3 regions of the Proteus sp. GOKU genome follow, and region 1 is predicted to be linked to each of the others. Evidence: riboswitches for the same ligand, from Rfam matches in the RefSeq annotation. Region 1 holds a riboswitch; each other region holds the start of a gene.
The links. A riboswitch is a leader RNA that binds a small molecule or an ion and turns the genes downstream of it on or off. The one in region 1 is predicted to bind thiamine pyrophosphate.

Region 1 (2,275 bases):
TTAGTTTGTACTTGCGATAATGTGGCACCAAGCTGGGTCGCCAGCGTCACCATAAAAGATTCTTCGCTCTCATTAAATAAGCGACGCTCTTTTTGCTGAACGACTAATACACCAAGGAGTTGGCGACGATAAACGATAGGAACGCCAAGGAAAGCGCGGAGATCGTCTTCTTTAACTTGAGGAAGGTATTTAAAACTAGGATGTTCACGAACATCAGCGAGGTTGATAAGTTCTGAAAGACGACCCACTTCACCAACAACGCCTTCATCAAATGAAAGGCTAACGGCTCGCCCTCTAGGTTTTTTTAACCCTTTGGTCGCCATAAGATAAAAACAACTACGTTGTTTATCGGCAAGATAAATAGAACACACATCCGTGTGCATTGCCTGACACGTTTCCTTGACTAAGAGTTCAAGCGCTTCTGGAAGCCCTGCTGCCATAGCCACTTTTTCTACAATTTCTCGCAAACGTGTCAGCATAGTGTTATCTAATACCTTTTACGCCGATATCCATACGATGGACGCGGTAAAGACACTTGTTCTTGCAACGGCATGACTACTGGTGCGAACTCTTTCATTACACGTCGATAAACATCGCGTTTAAAAGAGACGACTTGTCGAACTGGATACCAATAACTCACCCAACGCCAGCCATCAAATTCTGGCGTTTTGCTTTGTTGAACATTGATGTCTTTATCATTACTTGTTAACTGCAAAAGGAACCAACGCTGTTTTTGTCCAATACAAACAGGTTTTGTGTCCCAACGCACCAAACGCTTAGGTAACTTGTAACGTAACCAGTTACGTGTGGAGGCAAGAATTTTGACATCCTTGCGACTTAACCCAACTTCTTCGAACAACTCTCGGTACATTGCCTGCTCTGGCGATTCTCCAGGGTTAATTCCTCCTTGAGGAAACTGCCATGAATGTTGCCCATAGCGACGAGCCCAAAGCACTTGCCCTTGCCGATTACAAATTACAATCCCTACATTCGGGCGGTAGCCATCATCATCGATCACTAGACTACCTCAATAACCAAATTTGAAAGATAACTCATTGTTTCATACTACTCACAGACGGTAAACCTCTATCAACAGACTTTGCATGGCTCGCGTATTTATCTACAATGGGAAAGTCTCAACGGGGTGCCTTTCTATTTCTAGGCTGAGAAAAACTCGTGGAACCTGATCCAGCTAATACTGGCGTAGGGATTTGAGTCAGGATGTTGCAATATTCATTGGCTTGCCATCCTCACTCCTCAGATCCTACCTGACTTTTACTGAGGAACTAAACGTGTTAACTAAATCGCTTCGCTTTACTTTCCTGCTCGGCGCACTGGGCATTATGAGCACTTTTTCGACTCAAGCCTTAGCACAAAAACCCACACTCACTGTTTACACTTATGATTCATTTACCGCAGATTGGGGTCCGGGACCTGCAATAAAAAAAGCGTTTGAACAGCAATGTGATTGTGAACTAAAACTGGTTGCTCTGTCTGATGGTGTATCTCTACTTAATCGCTTACGTATGGAAGGTGATAAAAGTAAGGCGGATATTATTTTAGGATTAGATAACAACTTGATCCACGCAGCAAAAGAAACCGGACTTTTTGCACCAAGTAATATCGATACATCCAAACTCACTTTACCTGAAAAATGGACTGACGATACCTTTGTACCTTATGACTACGGCTACTTTGCTTTTATTTATGACAAAAACCGTGTCCAAAATCCGCCAAAAAGCATGGCTGAACTCCTAAACAGCAAAGAACAATGGAAGATCCTCTATCAAGATCCTCGTACCAGTACTCCAGGTTTAGGTTTAATGTTATGGATGCAGTCGCTTTATCCTGAAAACACCGCTACTGAATGGAAAAAATTGTCAGAGAAAACACTGACAGTCACTAAAGGTTGGAGTGAGTCTTATGGCTTATTCTTAAAAGGCGAAGGTGATTTTGTGCTTAGTTACACATCATCCCCGGGTTATCACATTCTAGCGGATAAAAAAGATAACTATGCCGCAGCGATTTTTGATGAAGGACACTACTTACAAGTCGAAGTTGCCGCAAAACTCAAATCGAGCAAACAACCTGAATTAGCACAGCAATTTATGCAGTTCATGTTAACCCCTGCATTCCAAGAAACGATACCTACTACCAATTGGATGTATCCTGTTATAGATATGCCATTACCTGAAGTCTATTCTTTAATGCCTAAACCTGAAAAATCATTGCAATTTGATGCTGAAATTGTCGCAAAAGAGCGCCAGACATGGAC
Region 2 (2,275 bases), 910 kb from region 1:
TAATAGTGTTATTTAATCGACAAGTATTTAAGATAAGAGGTATCTGAAACTTTACTTCTTAAATAAAATCTTAAGGGATTAGAATCGGTTAAGAAGAAAATAAATAGATTTATTGTACTTATAAACGTAATTTTGTCTGATATAAAATGCTGTTATTTTTTTATGATAATGTATTGTTTTTAATAAAAAATTAAGTTTTTATTAGATTTTAAATAAATAACTGATAAGTAAGGCCTGTAAGATATAATTTAGGCTTAGCCATTTTCAATAGAAAAAATCTATAAAATATCTATTTTTATGACTTAATTGAAATATTGATATCAATTTGAGATAAATTTAATATCAATAACATCAGCTTATCAAAAGAGGTTAATTTCCAGCAGGATAATAGAGTAACGAATAAAAAGAGTTAAATAAAAAAAAGAAAAATTCTGTGTTGGTTTATAAATCGTTTAAGTGGTGTAAGTTTTGTTTAGCGAAATGTCGGTTTTTTGTGCAGATTATCCTAAAGCAAAAACGTGCGAATAATGTTTATTCACACATTTTCAGGAAATATATTGTTTATTATTGAGATAATTTTTCTTGGCTAATGATAAGTAGCCGATGGGTATCGTGATCTTTACTCCAGTAATAATTTTCCCATTTTTCATAAAGTTCATCTAAACAGTTTAACGTAGTTAGTGAATGAATACCTTTTGTTCTATTTGAAAGAGATATAAAATATTTTTTGCTAAAAGCCCATGAAATCATTATGTCCCAAAATCGTTTATTTATCCCTAGTTGGTCTTCTAAAGTGATCATAATGTGATAATCATTTAGGATGTGATGGACTATAGGTCGTGGAAAATCATTATTTGCATCACGATGTTTAGAAAGACGGGAACGCCAAACTTTTATTTGAGTACACGTTGTTTTTCCATAAACAATATCTTGCCGAAGTCTAAGTTCAACAAGTTAGGCTGTTTCACTTTCTTTATCTGCGGTGATAAGTCTGTATTGATCTTTACGTAATGATTTAACTAAACGGTATCCGATTGGAATTTCAAAATAATTTATTGAAATATCGTTAACTCCTTCATTTAAAAAGTGAATTGTATTTTCAACATTGGCGCTATTTATTCTTAATAATTTATCAAGATTTATATTATAGTCTTTATAACTCATTGATTTTATTCTGTTATTTAATTTAATGTTCTATCATATTCACTTCTTCTGACAATTAATATATCGATTATCGTTAAAACGGATAAAAATATACAAAGCGATCCTCGCTGGTTACTAGCATCTTTATCTTGAGCGTGCGATACTCCTTATCGCCTGAATTTACAGGCTTTGGCTCGGGGCGCCTTATGGCTGAGATGAACCCGTATAACCTGATCTGGATAATGCCAGCGTAGGGAAGTCAAGGTAACTCTGCTGATTAACAGAGCCCGACTTTTCTGTAACTGGTGAAAGGAGGAGTTAATCAGTGAGATTCAATGCATTGTCTATCGCAGGCACCGATCCTAGTGGTGGTGCAGGTATTCAGGCTGATCTGAAAACATTTTCCGCACTGGGTGTTTATGGCACGACAGTAATGACAGCACTTGTTGCTCAAAATACCTGTGGTGTCCGTCGTGTCTATGATTTATCCCCCGATTTTGTTGCTGCTCAATTAGATGCTGTTTTATCTGATGTTCGCATTGATAGTGCCAAAATTGGTATGCTCTCTAATGCCGCGATTATTGATGTGGTTTGTAATAAACTTCAGCAATATGCGATTCCTTTTGTTGTACTTGATACTGTGATGATTGCAAAAAGTGGTGATCCGCTATTGCAGCCTGATGCAGTTAATAAAATGGTTAATCAGCTTTTGCCTTTGGTTGATTTGATCACGCCTAATTTACCTGAAGCAGCAGCACTGCTAGGTTGTGAAGTCGCTAAAGATGAAATAACGATGAAACAACAAGGTTATGCATTACTAAAACAAGGATGCAAAGCGGTGTTGATGAAAGGGGGACATTTAACTGAAAATGAAAGCCCTGATTGGTTATTTACTCAAGATGGCGAGTGGCGATTTACTTCAAAACGCGTTAATACAAAAAATACCCACGGTACAGGATGTACTCTTTCAGCCGCTTTAGCGGCTATTCGTCCTCAAGTTTCTGATTGGCAAACTTGTGTTGAACAAGCAAAAGCCTATTTACAGCAAGCATTAGAACATGCCGATAGTTTAGAAGTTGGACAAGGCTTCGGCCCTGTACATCATTTTCATCGCTGGTGGTAATGTGGCTTA
Region 3 (2,275 bases), 400 kb from region 1:
CTGTGCCGATAGGAACCGGACTGTTACGAATGATCCACTCACGCGTTTCATGAATATAACGACCTGTTGAGAGATCCATTACGGTATCCGCTCCCCAGCGTGTAGACCAAATCAGCTTTTCAACTTCTTCCTCAATGGAGGAGGTTACAGAGGAGTTTCCAATATTGGCATTCACTTTCACTAAGAAATTTCGTCCAATAATCATAGGCTCTGATTCAGGGTGATTGATATTGGCAGGAATGATAGCTCGACCAGCAGCAACTTCTTGGCGTACAAATTCAGGGGTAATATTATCGGGGAGATGCGCACCGAAGCTGAACCCTGCATGTTGTTGACGTAAAACTTCGCTACGAATTCTCTCTCGACCCATATTCTCACGAATAGCAATAAACTCCATTTCAGGCGTAATAATGCCTTGGCGAGCATAATGCAATTGCGTCACACTTTTACCATTTAGCGCTTTTTTAGGGCTTGGTTTTAAGGGAAAACGTAGATGCTCTAATCCTGCATCAGAAAGGCGCTGTTGAGTGAAATCCGAACTTAAAAGAGAAAGTGCTTCAGTATCATTGCGTTCATCAATCCATGGTTGTCGTATTTTTTTTAATCCAAGATTAACGTCGAGTTGAGAAGCCGGATCGCCATAAGGGCCTGATGTGTCATATACAGGTACAGGTTCATTATCTTCAAAAATAGGGGAATCTTTTGATCCTCCGACTAGCGTTTTATCAAGTTGGATCTCACGCATTGGAACTTGAATATCAGCACGTGATCCTTCGAGGTAAATGCGGTTTGAATTTGGGAAACTAACACCTTGAATGGTGCTGATAAACTCTTGAGCTGCATCACGCTGCTCTTTTCGTGGGCGCTGTTTGTTGTTTGTTGGTGAAATATCTTTAACGGATATAGTTTGATTTTGGGACATAGCATTTCCTAATAAATATCATGCAGGCTAATCGCCTGTCGGGTGAATATTGAGAAAAATGCTTGTCTGGAGGTCGCAGGGAGTATCGACAGATAGGTGTATATAGGTGTGTAAAAAATATACGCAATGAAGCTATCAAAAGGTCGAATCACTCTTGTTCCCTTCGCGGGTATTAACCCGATCAGGTTCCGCGGATCCCGAATTAACGGTCTCAGCCTGTGTTTATAATAGCCTTATAAACACTAGGCACTCCGACAAGAAGATGTCCAGTATATGAAAGATTTTAAAAACTACAAGTCCGACATGGGTTATTTATTTAAACCCCAATGTTGTTGTTCCCACGCTTTTTCATCTGAAACTTGAGTTAATTTTTTATCTGCATTAACCGCGATAACGCGATCCGCTTGGTAACATAATGGGAGATCATTAGATGAATCAGTATAGAAATAAATATAAATATTGTTAATGTTACTGGCTTCTTTCCATTGATTTAAACGCTCAACCTTTCCTTCTCGAAATGTAGGAATGCCTTCAATAAATCCGGTGTAATGATTGTCCTTAATTTGCATATCAATACCCATTGAAACATCCACATTGAGTTGTTTTGCAATAGCGTGAACTAGAAAGGACATTGTCGCTGAAATAATTATAACGGGAATATTTTGCTGTCGATATTGTGTAATTATTGATATTCCTTGTGGGTAAAGTAGAGGCTGAATTTTTGTTTCAGTGAAGTCATTAACCCAATGATTTATTTTACTTATATCATGATGTTTAAAATATGCCAGATGTTGAAATAGATATTGGTCTATATCCAGCTTTTCAGCGTAATAGTCTGCGATCATTTGTTCATCTAGTTTTAGAAAATGAGGATCTGTGACTATTTTTTTATCCCACAAATAGTTTGTCCATAAGCGACTAGAATCGCCTGCTAAAAGTGTTTCATCTAGATCAAAAATAGCAATTCTGTTTTTTATTTTATCTGTCATTATAACGGTTCTTACTATTAATAAAATTTATATTTCTATTTAAGAATGTTAATGAATTATAGAAGATAGTCATAATTCATTGAGTGGTTCTTGCTAAAAAGAGTATCCTCTATTCTATATCATTATTTTGGATAGAATGGTCGTTATGCATTTATATACATTAACAGGCTCCGAAAAGGGCTGGTGGACAGTCAGTCTTGGTGGACGAGTATGGTTACCTAAAGGTGAACTTCCGTTTGGCTTAGCTAAAGATTGGGATCTCATTGGTCAGCACGCCAAAATTGTTGGTGAATGGCAAGGTGAAACAGTTTGGCTTATTCATGGAAAAATGGATAACGACATGTGTTCACCAAGGCTTATCGCT

Region 2: linked by a shared signal. The riboswitch ahead of thiD (bifunctional hydroxymethylpyrimidine kinase/phosphomethylpyrimidine kinase) and the one ahead of thiB (thiamine ABC transporter substrate binding subunit) in region 1 are both predicted to bind thiamine pyrophosphate.
Region 3: linked by a shared signal. The riboswitch ahead of thiC (phosphomethylpyrimidine synthase ThiC) and the one ahead of thiB (thiamine ABC transporter substrate binding subunit) in region 1 are both predicted to bind thiamine pyrophosphate.

What each region holds. Positions count from the first base shown of each region.
Region 1 covers NZ_CP034105.1:3,350,637-3,352,911, forward strand. The annotation lists gene ptsP (phosphoenolpyruvate--protein phosphotransferase) at 1-479, opposite strand, end outside; gene rppH (RNA pyrophosphohydrolase) at 488-1,018, opposite strand; TPP riboswitch at 1,131-1,228, shown strand; gene thiB (thiamine ABC transporter substrate binding subunit) at 1,344-2,275, shown strand, end outside.
Region 2 covers NZ_CP034105.1:2,444,096-2,446,370, reverse strand. The annotation lists gene EHE21_RS11385 (hypothetical protein) at 955-1,164, opposite strand; TPP riboswitch at 1,329-1,417, shown strand; gene thiD (bifunctional hydroxymethylpyrimidine kinase/phosphomethylpyrimidine kinase) at 1,469-2,266, shown strand.
Region 3 covers NZ_CP034105.1:3,746,767-3,749,041, reverse strand. The annotation lists gene thiC (phosphomethylpyrimidine synthase ThiC) at 1-922, opposite strand, end outside; TPP riboswitch at 1,064-1,186, opposite strand; gene EHE21_RS17115 (HAD family hydrolase) at 1,231-1,911, opposite strand; gene nudC (NAD(+) diphosphatase) at 2,057-2,275, shown strand, end outside.